4 regions of the Enterovibrio paralichthyis genome follow, and region 2 is predicted to be linked to each of the others. Evidence: predicted binding sites of a transcription regulator. Region 2 holds the regulator's gene; each other region holds the start of a gene.
What was found. The regulator PurR, encoded in region 2, represses purine synthesis genes. The targets are predictions, from matches to a motif close to TNANGNAAACGTTTNCNTNA.
Positions count from the first base shown of each region.

Region 1: a site for PurR is predicted at 1,385-1,404, ahead of KU854_RS11320 (phosphoribosylaminoimidazolesuccinocarboxamide synthase). Genes of this name have one in related genera too.
Region 3: a site for PurR is predicted at 1,812-1,831, ahead of purT (formate-dependent phosphoribosylglycinamide formyltransferase). Genes of this name have one in related genera too.
Region 4: a site for PurR is predicted at 1,281-1,300, ahead of guaB (IMP dehydrogenase). Genes of this name have one in related genera too.

Region 1 covers NZ_JAHUTS010000008.1:8,392-11,538, reverse strand. Annotated here, with positions in the region: gene dapE (succinyl-diaminopimelate desuccinylase) at 1-464, shown strand, start outside; gene KU854_RS11330 (M15 family metallopeptidase) at 464-1,135, shown strand; gene KU854_RS11325 (DUF2897 family protein) at 1,138-1,332, shown strand; gene KU854_RS11320 (phosphoribosylaminoimidazolesuccinocarboxamide synthase) at 1,554-2,657, shown strand; gene bamC (outer membrane protein assembly factor BamC) at 2,733-3,147, opposite strand, start outside.
Region 2 covers NZ_JAHUTS010000017.1:16,489-19,635, reverse strand. Annotated here, with positions in the region: gene KU854_RS17505 (TfoX/Sxy family DNA transformation protein) at 220-813, opposite strand; cyclic di-GMP riboswitch class I at 929-1,025, opposite strand; gene purR (HTH-type transcriptional repressor PurR) at 1,333-2,340, opposite strand; gene torD (molecular chaperone TorD) at 2,773-3,147, opposite strand, start outside.
Region 3 covers NZ_JAHUTS010000002.1:330,849-333,995, forward strand. Annotated here, with positions in the region: gene cdd (cytidine deaminase) at 1-690, shown strand, start outside; gene KU854_RS03850 (DMT family transporter) at 813-1,694, shown strand; gene purT (formate-dependent phosphoribosylglycinamide formyltransferase) at 1,874-3,049, shown strand; gene KU854_RS03860 (thiopurine S-methyltransferase) at 3,147-3,147, opposite strand, start outside.
Region 4 covers NZ_JAHUTS010000011.1:123,456-126,602, forward strand. Annotated here, with positions in the region: gene xseA (exodeoxyribonuclease VII large subunit) at 1-1,196, opposite strand, end outside; gene guaB (IMP dehydrogenase) at 1,364-2,830, shown strand; gene guaA (glutamine-hydrolyzing GMP synthase) at 2,895-3,147, shown strand, end outside.

The sequences.
Region 1 (3,147 bases), on a different contig from region 2:
GCAACGACTTTTTCCCGCCAACCAGTTTCCAGATCCCGAATGTGGCTGCCGGTACTGGTGCCAGCAACGTGATCCCGGGGGATTTCCACGTTCAGTTCAACCTGCGCTACAGCACAGAATTAACTGATGAGGCCATTCAGGCACGCACCCATTCTGTGCTTGATGCTCATGGCCTTGACTATAATCTTAAGTGGACCTTTAACGGCAAACCGTTTTTAACCGACGCAGGTTCTCTGCTGGATGCCGTGGTCGAAGCTGTGGATGAAGTGAACCATGAAAAGCCACAACTTCTAACAACCGGGGGCACATCTGATGGCCGCTTTATCGCGCAGATGGGCAGTCAGGTGATTGAACTTGGGCCGGTTAATGCCACCATTCACAAGGTGAACGAGTGTGTGAAAATCGCCGATCTGGAAAAGCTGACCGACATGTACCAGAAAGTGCTGGAGAAAGTGCTGGGTTGATGACGCTGACTCCTGAGGTACTGACAGGCCAGACACGCAGCCATTTGACCGACGTCGATGGCTGCCTGATGCACCGGGATGTCATGGGGGATTTTCTGAACCTGAAAGCCGCCGCCAAATCCGCCGGGTTTGAACTTGCGGTGGCGAGTAGCTTTCGCGATTTTGAACGCCAGCAACTCATCTGGAACCTCAAATTTGAGGGACAAAGGGCGGTGCTGGATGACAACGGTCAGGCACTGGATATCTCTACCTTTACGGACAGAGAAAAGATTCTGGCAATCCTGCGTTGGTCTGCTTTGCCGGGTGGTAGCCGCCACCACTGGGGAACCGATTTGGATATCTATGCCAAAAACCTGTTGCCCGAAGGGGTATCGCTCCAGCTTGAACCCTGGGAGTACACCCAGGGGCACCAGACACCGTTTGCCGACTGGCTGACCGACAACCTCACCGCTTTCGGGTTTTATCGTCCCTACCAAAAAGATTTGGGCGGCGTAGCTGTTGAACCCTGGCATATCAGCCACCGGGAAACAGCACAGCAATACCTGACGGCATTAACGCCGGCGTTGCTGTCGACTGTGATCGCATCTTCAGCTGTTGCCGGGCGTGAGGCTGTCCTTGCCGAACTGGATTGGATATATTCTCAATACATCACCAATGTGAGCGAGGCCTGACAATGGACATACTGACTAACCCGTACGTGATCATCTTTATTGTGGTTGCCGTCGTGGTCAGCAACATCATGGCCCTGAAATATACCGCCAATGCCAAATTCGGTATGAAAGACAAAATCAAACCGAAAGACGAGCAGTCCAAAAGTGCCGATACCAAGACAGGAAACGGCGACGATGATGACCAGAACAAGTCATAATCCTGGTGATCACAAAGGCAGTGAAGGCTGCCTTTTTTGTCGCCCAAATTTTTTAAGCAAACGTTTGCGTTTTCAGTAACGGCCGTATTTCAGTTCTGGTATGATGCTCGCGTTCGGAGAATGAGAGTGAAGGAATCCCCCTCTCATCGCTAATTGTACGCAGTTTGCCGGTCAACCTTCTGGTCTTTCTGACCGGCTCAGCTTTAGATAGGAATGTCTCAATGAGCCTTGCTGATCAAGTTCTTGCCGTTAACGACGATCTTCCCATTCGTACCCATCTTCCGGTTCACAGCGGTAAAGTCCGTTCTGTCTACTGGCTGACCGAAGCAGACAGCCAACGTCTGATCAAAGAAAAAGGCTATAACGTTGCGCCGGATGCGCCTCTTGCGATCATGGTGATCAGCGACCGTATATCCGCGTTCGATTGTATCTGGCATGCAGAAGGCGGCCTGAAGGGTGTGCCGGGAAAAGGCGCAGCACTGAACGCCATCTCCAATCACTGGTTTAAGCTGTTCAAAGAAAACGGGTTAGCTGACAGCCACATCCTGGATATTCCCCATCCTTTCGTCTGGATTGTACAAAAAGCCAAACCGGTAAAAATTGAGGCAATTTGCCGCAAGTACATTACTGGTTCCATGTGGCGCGCATACGCCAAAGGCGAACGCGAGTTTTGCGGTATCGACCTGCCGAATGGACTCGAAAAAGACAAAGCATTGCCGGAGCTTCTCATCACCCCGTCCACCAAAGGCATCCTCAAAGGGATCCCAGGCGTGCCAGAAGCGGATGATGTAAACATTACCCGCAAAAACATCGAAGATAACTTCGCCGCATTCAATTTCTCCTCTGCCGATGATATCGCCCGCTATGAAACCTTGCTGAAAGAGGGCTTTGGCGTGATTAGCCAGGCGCTGGAAGAAGTGGGACAAATCTTCGTCGACACCAAATTTGAATTTGGTTATGTCACTGATGCCAACGGCAACGAAAAGCTGATCTACATGGATGAGGTGGGTACACCGGACTCATCACGTATCTGGGATGCAAAAGAATATGCAACGGGCAACATCGTCGAAAACTCTAAGGAGGGTTTCCGCCAGTTCCTGCTTAATCACTTCCCGGATCCAGATATCCTGTTGAACAAAGACCGTATGCCTGAGCGCGAAGCGCTGGCACGTGATAACGCCTTGCCCGTGGAGTCCTTGATGGATATTTCCCGCACCTATGTGGGCATTGCCGAAAAGATCACTGGACAGACACTGCATCTTAGCAATAACCCGAAACAGGAAATTGTCGATATCCTGAAGCAGGAATACGGGCTGGTGGACTAAGCGCCCACGTCTTTTTCCAGCACCCAGATAAAAAAAGAGGACGCCCAGGCGTCCTCTCATCGTTTGTTCCAACCGTCAGTTACGGTTCAATTTCTCAATCGCCGCACCCAACACAGGAGCCAGGCTTGCCAGCGCTTCTTCGCTGACTGGTTTTCCAGCACTGTCCGTCACGTTAATCGACGTACGGTTACCCAAGTCACCCAGCAGGATGCTGTATTTACCGCGACTCAACTGAAGTGGCTCAACAACCAGTTCTTCCCAAACCTCTTCATCCGGCGCTTTGTATTCCAACGTCAGCGTACCTTGTGAACGGTTACGGTCTTCAATGGTAAAGCCAAGCTTATCCAGAATGTTTGGCAGGCGTTCCCAGAACACATCATACGGTGCGCGGGCGATGATCACCGGCAGGCCACTGCGGTCTTTGCCAAGGCTGACTGGAATATTCTTCACCAGCTCCTGGGCGCGGATTCGAGCTTCTTCACGCAGCTCA
Region 2 (3,147 bases):
TAAGTATCGTGGTCAAATCCCCGCTGTTAAAGCTTTCGCCTATGGCAAACTTTTCCATTTCATCTTCAAAAGGGACGCAGATTGAGGGCAATAAATGTTTTCAAAACGGCATACGGTTAGTGATTGGTGTTAAGGGGGATAAATGTGGGGGTAATCAAAAAAACAGCCAATGGCGGGAAAAGCACATTGGCTGTTTTTGGGGAGTTGTTGGTGAGGCTTTTACTGTTGGAGTGTTTCTAACAGTTCATTGCGGCGCTGTGGAGTGATGACAGACCAGTGTTTCCCCTCAATTGCACCTTCGAGTGCCCACAAAAGCTCGATACTCAGGTTATCGCTGTGTGACTCTTGTAGCGCTTTATAAGCACGCACTGCGCCCGCACGCTGCAGTTCTTCGACAGAGTCGATTCCTGCTTTTTTTAGCATGCGTTCTGTTGCTAGGCGAAGGTTGGGAAGATCTTTGATACGTGTAGGCGCAGCCGTCTTCTTTTCCTGTTGATCTTCCCTGGAAATTGACAGCGCCTTCTTGGCGTGACTCATCATGAGTTCAGACTGTTCCCACCAATTCTCGGGCACAGCGTAGTATTTAGTGACAACTGGAAAACCACGTTTTTTGTAAACGTATGGGGTCATTGCCAGTTTCTTGAATTCTGACAGATTACCGCTGCCTGCCCGAAGGTGGAGCTGATCATTCACGACAAGCGCGAACATTGTCTCGTCGCAAAAAACACCAAATCCGCCAAACATAGAACGGGATTTGATTTTGCCCAGACATTCGAAGAACTTCAGTGTGTTTTTTAGAGTAGGTTTATCCATGTGACTTATTCTCAATCAATACGTTCCTGGATGAATGGTCAAGGAGTAACGTAGCAAAGCGAATTCAGAGAATTGTCAACGAACCGGGTGAACCGGGCTTTGAAATGCTAACGTCATCGGTAACCCCGCTACCATCACCGTTGAAGTTATCGTCGGTGTGAGGCCGGAAGCTTTGCGTCCCACGCTTTCGCCGTGGTTTGCCTTTTCTTAACATGATTTAGCTTAACCGAATCATGTCATTTTGTCGTTATTGCTGGTCTAGCAAAGTGTGATCTTGGTTCAGATAGAGCGTTATTGATACGTCTAAAAATAAAGGGTTCCTCTTGTTATAGAAGAATTTTTGTCCGTTTCACCCAATTCGTTAATCTGAATAAGGGTAGCACTAGAAAACTGGGCATTTTAGCGATTTTGAGCTTTGTCGCAACAATAAGATTCCAATTTTCATAAAACTTGCAAAAAACAAAAAAGCCCGAGTGTAATCTCGGGCTTTTTGATGTAATTTTGCACGAAGTGCGCCGATTAGTTGTTCAAGTTTTTCACTGAACGGCGCACCACCAGTTCTGGCTGCATTTCGAAAATTTGTTGCTTGTTTTCTTTGTTCGCCAAACGCTCCATCAGCAACTTGATGGCGGTTTTACCCAGTCGGTTTTTCGGCTGGTGGATGGTCGTCAAAGGCGGCGAGAAGAAGCCTGCCAGATCAATGTTGTCGTAGCCAATCACAGAAATGTCGTTCGGCACATCCAAACCGGCTTGTCTGAACGTACTGATTGCCGCCAACGCCATGATGTCGTTAAAGCAGAACACAGCCGTAGGGCGGTCTTTCTGCGCGATCAGCTTATTTGTCGCCTCAACTGCTGAGTCACATTCAAAGTCTGCTTCAACAATCCACTCAGGGTGATAGGTCAAACCGGCTTCTTCCAACGCACGGCGGAAACCTTGCAGGCGCTCCTGGCAGGTCAGTTTGTCCATTTGGCCGGAGATACAACCGATTTTGGTGTGGCCGTTTTCGATGAAATGTTTCGTCGCAATGTAGCCACCCAGCTCAGCGTTATCCTGAATACAGTCGGTATTCACGTGCTGGGTACCCCAGTCCATCACGACCATTGGCAGATCCGCTTTTTTCTCCAGCAGTGCCAGCAGTTCTTCATTCAGGTCTGAACACATAACCAACAGGCCATCAACGCGCTTCTCAGCCAGCATGCGCAGGTAATCGCGCTGTTTTGCCAGGTTGCCTTCGGTGTTACAAAGGATCAGGGTGTAGCCTTCGTTGTAGCAATATTCTTCAACGCCATGTACCACTTCCGCAAAGAATGGGTTTGTGGATTTGGTTACCAGCATGCCAATGGTGCGGGTAGAGTTACATTTCAGACTGCGCGCGACGGCGCTTGGTGCGTAATTCAGTTCATCAACTGCCGCCCATACTTTTGTAGTGGTGTTCTCGGCCACAAAACGTGTCTTATTGATCACGTGCGAAACGGTGGTGGTCGAGACACCTGCGAGACGAGCGACGTCTTTAATTGTTGCCATTCGGTAATCTTCTTATCGTTTTCATTGGCAGCGTATGAATTGTCAGGTGCTGCACATGTTTACGCCGCTTTCAATCAGCGGCGTACAATTCCGGCTATGTCACCGGCTTCAGGTTCATTTAGCTTGGGAGATGCGCTTCATTCCCCGATATCAATGCAAACCATGATGCTGTATGCACAGGGCCGGATAACGGCAATTGGGGGCAGGGCAATCTCGCGAGGCAGTTACTTGAGTCTGGTGTAATTCTCAGGAAATATCTCAATGCCAATCGCTTGCGTTCACAGTTTAATGGCTACCGCCACTTGTCGCAATTATTCTATTTCAGCAAGGTAAATAAGCTTGATGGTGGTCAAGCAATTTCGGGCTAGCTAAATGAATTCTTTAAAATAAAAAAGCCGGGTAATAACCCGGCTGATTGTTTGGGTAAATAATTTATTCGCCTTTGAGGAAGGCTAAGTCCAGTTTGATAAAGCTGACCAGCAGATTACCTGCCGCTTTATAGAAGCCAAATTGGTCAAACTGGTTAAGGGTGCTTTGGAATTGTTCAATCCAAGGCATCACCATGGTTTCCAGAAAACGCTGTTGCTCTTGCATCACCGCTTCTTGTTTTTCTTCGTCTTCTTCTTTATTTGCCAGAATGACGAGATTACCCATGAAATCCAAAACCACGGCCAGATGGTCGAAAGGTTCGTTGAAATCTTTACGCTGGGCAATGCCGTAACTTTCCATCCATTTACCCATTTCCTGCGCTGGCTTGTCATTCAAAAGACCAGATTCGCCAATATAGATAGAGGCGTAGGGCAGGGC
Region 3 (3,147 bases), on a different contig from region 2:
CCAATTTCCAAATTCTATGTCGGTGCTATCGCCCGCGGCGAATCAGGCCGCCTGTATTTCGGCGCCAACATGGAGTTCGAAGGTGTTCAGCTGAGTCAGTCAATCCACGCTGAACAATCAGCGATCAGCCACGCATGGCTGAAAGGTGAAACCTCTCTGACCAACATCACCATCAACTACAGCCCATGTGGCCACTGCCGACAGTTTATGAATGAACTGAATGGCGCAGAGAAGCTGGAAATCCAGTTGCCATCACGTGATGCCAAGTCGCTGCACAGCTATCTGCCGGAGCCATTTGGCCCGTCAGACCTCGGTATCGACGAGCCACTGATGTGCCCGGTTCACCATGGCCTGACAGCAGAAGAAGAAAACGATCTGCTCAACGCTGCGGTTGCGGCGACTAACCGCAGCCATGCACCATACTCGCGTAACCTCAGTGGCGTCGCAATCCGCGATACTAAAGGTCGTTTATTTGCCGGCATGTACGCAGAAAACGCGGCATTCAACCCAAGCCTACCACCGCTTCAAGTTGCACTGGTAAATATGAATATGGCTGAAGTGCCATTGGATGAGATCCAGGAAGTGGTTTTGGTGGAAAAAGCAGACGCAACCATCAGCCACCTGCAGGACACCCAAGCGTTGCTGGAAGCGCTAAACCCGGACATTCCGTTGGGGTATTTGGCACTTTAAGCCCCGTTCCCTACGCGATTATGTAAAAACGTCGGTTTTTCTCCGGCGTTTTTTCATTTTTGCCTTTCAAAGACAGAATTTTACGTTAGTATCTTTGCACTTTTTCTCCCGATTTCTGATTCATGAGCCAACAACACAACCCCATTCAGGGTGCAAGCTGGATGCTGACAGCCGGGCTATGCTTCGCCATGGTGAACAGCCTGGCGCAATACGTCAGCTTCAAGATGCAATTGCCTTCAACCACTGTGGCGTTTATTCAGTATTTCATTGCCTTATTGGCGATGATCCCCTGGCTAAGAACCATGGGCATCAGACAGGCGTTGAGAACAGAGCACCTGGGCATGCACTGCCTGCGCGTCTTCTTCTCCGTCATTGGTATCCAGCTCTGGCTCTGGGCACTTGCCTATCCCGTACCTATCTGGCAAGGCATCGCGCTGCTGATGACGTCACCACTGTTTGCGACCATCGGCTCAGGCATTTTCCTGAAAGAACGTGTTGGCCCTGCGCGCTGGTTTGCCACCATTGCAGGCTTTATCGGTGCCATGATCATCCTTGAACCCTGGTCAGATGATTTTAACTGGGCAACCATGCTGCCAGTGGGCGCAGCACTGTTCTGGGCAAGCTATTCACTGATGGTGAAAAAGCTCTCGCATCACGATTCGCCAACCACCATGGTGGTTTATCTGCTACTGCTTATCACGCCGTTCAATATTTTGCTGGCGATTCCAGACTGGTCGATGCCTTCGGGCTCCACCGTTTGGATCATGTTGCTCGGTGCTGGCCTGCTTACCGCGCTGGCACAGTGGGCGATTGCCAAAGCCTATGCCGTCGCAGATGCGTCATTTGTTCAACCTTTCGATCATGCCAAGCTGCCGTTGAACGTTCTATTCGGTTTTCTGGTTTTCGGCTGGGTGCCACCGGGGCGTTTGTGGCTCGGGGCAAGTATCATTGTCGCCGCAGTGTTTTTCATCACCCATTGGGAAACGCGCAGGCCAAGCAAGTAATACCTCTCAAAGCCGCCTTCCATGGCGGCTTTTTCATTTCTGCACCCTACTCCACGATGTCTATTTTCTCTGCTGGGAGAATCACTTTCCCCTGACCAAAAACACCAAAGCAAACGCTTGCGCAAACGTTTGCTTAAGGTAAAATCACCACAATTCAACTGATGCAATGGAAGAAAATCATGATTGGAACTGCTACCCGCCCCGCTGCTACCCGTGTTTTATTGTTAGGTTCCGGCGAGTTAGGTAAAGAAGTGGCGATTGAATGCCAACGATTAGGGCTGGAAGTGATTGCCTGTGACCGTTACGCCGACGCGCCAGCAATGCAAGTTGCACACCGCAGCCATGTTATCGACATGCTTGATGGCGACGCATTGGCTGCGGTCATCGCCGAGGAAAATCCTGATTTCGTTGTTCCTGAAATTGAAGCCATTGCCACAGACAAGCTGGTCGAGCTGGAACAGCAAGGGCTCAATGTGGTGCCTACTGCCCGCGCAACCCAACTGACCATGAACCGTGAAGGCATCCGTCGTCTGGCCGCAGAAACCTTGAATGTACCGACTTCTCCTTATGCGTTTGCTGACACTGTTGAAGCGTTTCACGATGCCATTGATAAGGTAGGCATGCCTTGCGTGGTGAAACCTGTGATGAGTTCTTCCGGCAAAGGCCAAAGCGTAGTGAAAACTGCAGCGGATATTGACGCGGCTTGGAACTATGCGCAGGAAGGTGGCCGTGCGGGACGTGGCAAAGTTATCGTCGAAGGCTTCGTTGAGTTTGATTATGAAATAACGTTGCTGACCATCAGCGCTATCGATGGCATTCATTTTTGTGCGCCAATTGGACACCGTCAGGAAGACGGCGATTATCGCGAATCCTGGCAACCACAGGCAATGAGCGACAAAGCGCTTCAGGCTGCACAGGATGTTGCCCGCAAGGTCGTTAACGCATTGGGCGGCTACGGTTTGTTTGGCGTGGAGTTGTTCGTTAAAGGTGATGAAGTGATGTTCAGTGAGGTTTCCCCTCGCCCGCACGATACAGGTATGGTCACCATGATCTCCCAAGATCTGTCTGAATTTGCGCTGCACGTTCGCGCCTTCCTCGGCCTCCCTGTCGGCGCCATTCGTCAGCATGGCCCTTCGGCATCCGCCGTAGTATTGGCTGAAGGCGTATCCCAAAACATCAGCTTCCAAGGCATTGCCGATGCGCTGCGTAACCCTGACTCGCAATTGCGTCTGTTTGGTAAGCCAGACATCAATGGACGCCGTCGACTGGGTGTCGCGCTTTCACGCGCAGATGATGTAGAGACGGCAGTTGCTAACGCGGTGGCGGCTGCAGGCACAGTAAAAGTTATCATGTAACTAAAACAATATTGCCCAAAACAAAAACGCCTCCGTCATTGGAGGCGTTCTTCTCTCTACATACATATCTATCTGCATATATCTCTACATGCAGATAT
Region 4 (3,147 bases), on a different contig from region 2:
GCCAGCGGGCTGACGGCATCCAGAGTTTCCATTTTCAGCGCCAGAGCGTGTTGCTGTTGGCGCAACTGGCGCCGCATCGCCTCTATCAATCGCTGTTCACTGTAACCCAGCTGGGTTTTTAAACCGGGCAACTGGCTGGCAGGAGAGTAACGGTCAAGCTTTACCGCCAACCGGTCCAAGCGCTGGGCTTCAGTCTGCAGTTTCTGCTGCATGGCCCGGGATAAACGTCTGTCCAATTCATCCAGTTGCTGTGCCTGTTGCTGAAGCCTTGCTTTAGGATGTTGCATCGCCAGACGGTGCTGGAGGCGGGTAAGCCTTTCCTGCTGGCGGCCAAGTAAGCGGCTGAATACATGTGCCAGGCGATCGGCGCGCTGCAGGAACTGCTGGGCGCGTACCGAGGTATCCCGGCTGACCAGTTCGGCTGCTGCCGACGGCGTTGGCGCGCGGACATCAGCGACAAAATCGGCAATCGTTACATCCACTTCATGTCCCACTGCACTAACAATGGGAATCGAGCTCGCCGCAATAGTGCGGGCGACAATCTCTTCGTTAAAGCACCACAAATCTTCTAACGAACCACCGCCACGGCCAACGATCAGCACGTCACATTCGTTGCGGCTGTTAGCGCGTCCGATCGCCTGAGCAATCTGTATCGCTGCATCTTTGCCCTGAACCTGGGTGGGATAAATCACCACTGGCAGGCTGGGGTCACGGCGTTTCAGCACATGCAGAATATCATGCAGTGCAGCGCCGGTTTTTGAGGTAATAATCCCGACACGTTTCGGCTGCTCAGGCAGTGCTTTTTTCTGGCTGGCGGCGAAAAGCCCCTCTGCGGCCAGTTGCATTTTCAGTTGTTCAAACTGCTGTTGCAGACGGCCATCACCTTCAGGTTGCATGCTTTCCACGATGATTTGGTAGTCACCGCGAGGTTCATAAAGGGAGAGACGCGCACGCACTAATACCTGGTTTCCGTTTGCCGGTTTAAACGTCACCCGCCGATTATTGCCTTTAAACATGGCGCACTTTACCTGCGCCTGACTGTCTTTGAGAGTGAAGTACCAGTGACCGGATACCGGCACCATCAGGTTGGAAATTTCCCCGACCAACCAGACGATACCCATTTCATTTTCCAACAGCAGGCGCACCTCAGCATTGAGGCGGGAGACGGTGTAGATGTTGTCGTTGCGCAAGTTCATGTCCAAGGATTGCCTATAATTTCAATGAGTTGAACGTATGGTAAAGAGTGAAAAAAATGATGCCAAACGTTTTCGTAAAAATCTGTAGCCAAACGTTTGCGTCGTCAGTATAATGCGGCGGCAATATTTTGAACCCCCCGTATTTTATTTTGGCGTGAGATATTGCAATGTTACGAATAGCTAAAGAAGCCCTCACTTTCGATGATGTTTTGCTGGTTCCAGCACACTCAACCGTACTCCCTAACACTGCCGACTTGCGCACGCAATTGACAAAGAAAATCTCCCTGAACATCCCGCTGATCTCAGCTGCGATGGATACAGTGACTGAAGCCCGTCTGGCGATCGCACTGGCTCAGGAAGGTGGCATCGGTTTTATCCACAAAAACATGTCAATTGAACAGCAGGCTGAACAAGTTCGCCTGGTGAAAATCTTCGAAGCCGGTGTGGTTTCAAACCCTATCACGGTTACCCCGGATCAAACCATCGCAGATGTAAAAGCACTGACCGAAAAACACGGTTTTGCAGGCTTCCCGGTTGTCACTCGCAGCAACGAGCTGGTGGGTATCATTACTGGCCGTGACGTTCGCTTCGTGACAGACCTGAACTTGAAGGTTGAGGAAGTGATGACACCTAAAGATCGTCTGGCGACGGTTAAAGAAGGTGCAAGCCGCGAAGAAGTGCAAAAGCTGATGCAACAATTCCGCGTAGAGAAAGTGCTGGTCGTGAACGACAACCACCACATCTCAGGCATGATCACTGCAAAAGATTTCCAGAAAGCCGAGCGCAAACCAAACGCATGTAAAGACGAGCAAGGCCGTCTGCGTGTAGGTGCAGCGGTTGGTGCAGGTGCAGGTAACGAAGAGCGTATCGCGGCTCTGGTTGAAGCAGGCGTTGACGTACTGCTGATTGACTCATCACACGGCCACTCTGAAGGTGTACTGCAGCGTATCCGTGAAACACGTGCTGCTTTCCCTGATCTGCAAATCATCGGCGGTAACGTCGCGACAGGTGCTGGCGCGAAAGCCCTGATTGAAGCGGGTGTGGACGCCGTAAAAGTAGGTATCGGCCCTGGTTCAATCTGTACTACCCGTATCGTTACCGGTGTTGGTGTTCCACAAATCACTGCGATTTCTGACGCGGTTGAAGTGGCTGAGCAATATGGCATTCCATGTATCGCAGACGGCGGTATCCGCTTCTCTGGCGACATGTGTAAAGCGATCGTTGCCGGTGCATCCTGTGTGATGGTGGGCTCAATGTTGGCAGGTACTGAAGAATCTCCAGGTGAAGTGGAACTGTACCAAGGCCGCGCATACAAATCTTACCGTGGAATGGGCTCGCTGGGCGCGATGTCTAAAGGTTCTTCTGATCGTTACTTCCAGACTGACAACGCAGCAGACAAGCTGGTACCGGAAGGTATCGAAGGCCGCGTAGCGTACAAAGGCCGTCTGAAAGAGATCATTCACCAGCAAATGGGTGGTCTGCGCTCGTGCATGGGCCTGACTGGCTCAGCAACGATTGAAACCCTGCGTACCAAGGCAGAGTTTGTGCGCATCACGGGTGCGGGTATGACCGAGTCACACGCACATGACGTGACTATCACCAAAGAAGCGCCTAACTACCGTACTGGCCAATAATTTTACGATTTAATCAAAAGGGGCTCCGGCCCCTTGTCTCCATGACTTTTTGAGAAAAGCTGAAATGACGCAAAACATTCATGACCAACGTATTCTGATCCTCGACTTTGGCTCTCAGTACACCCAGCTTATCGCACGCCGCATCCGTGAAATCGGTGTTTACTGTGAGCTGTGGGGCTGGGATGTAGAAGAGCAGGACATCCGTGACTTCAACCCGGACGGTATCATTCTGTCTGGTGGTCCAGAGAGCGTGACTGAAGAAGGTTCACCACGTGCTCCGGAATACGTGTTCAACGCGGGCGTACCAGTGCTGGGCG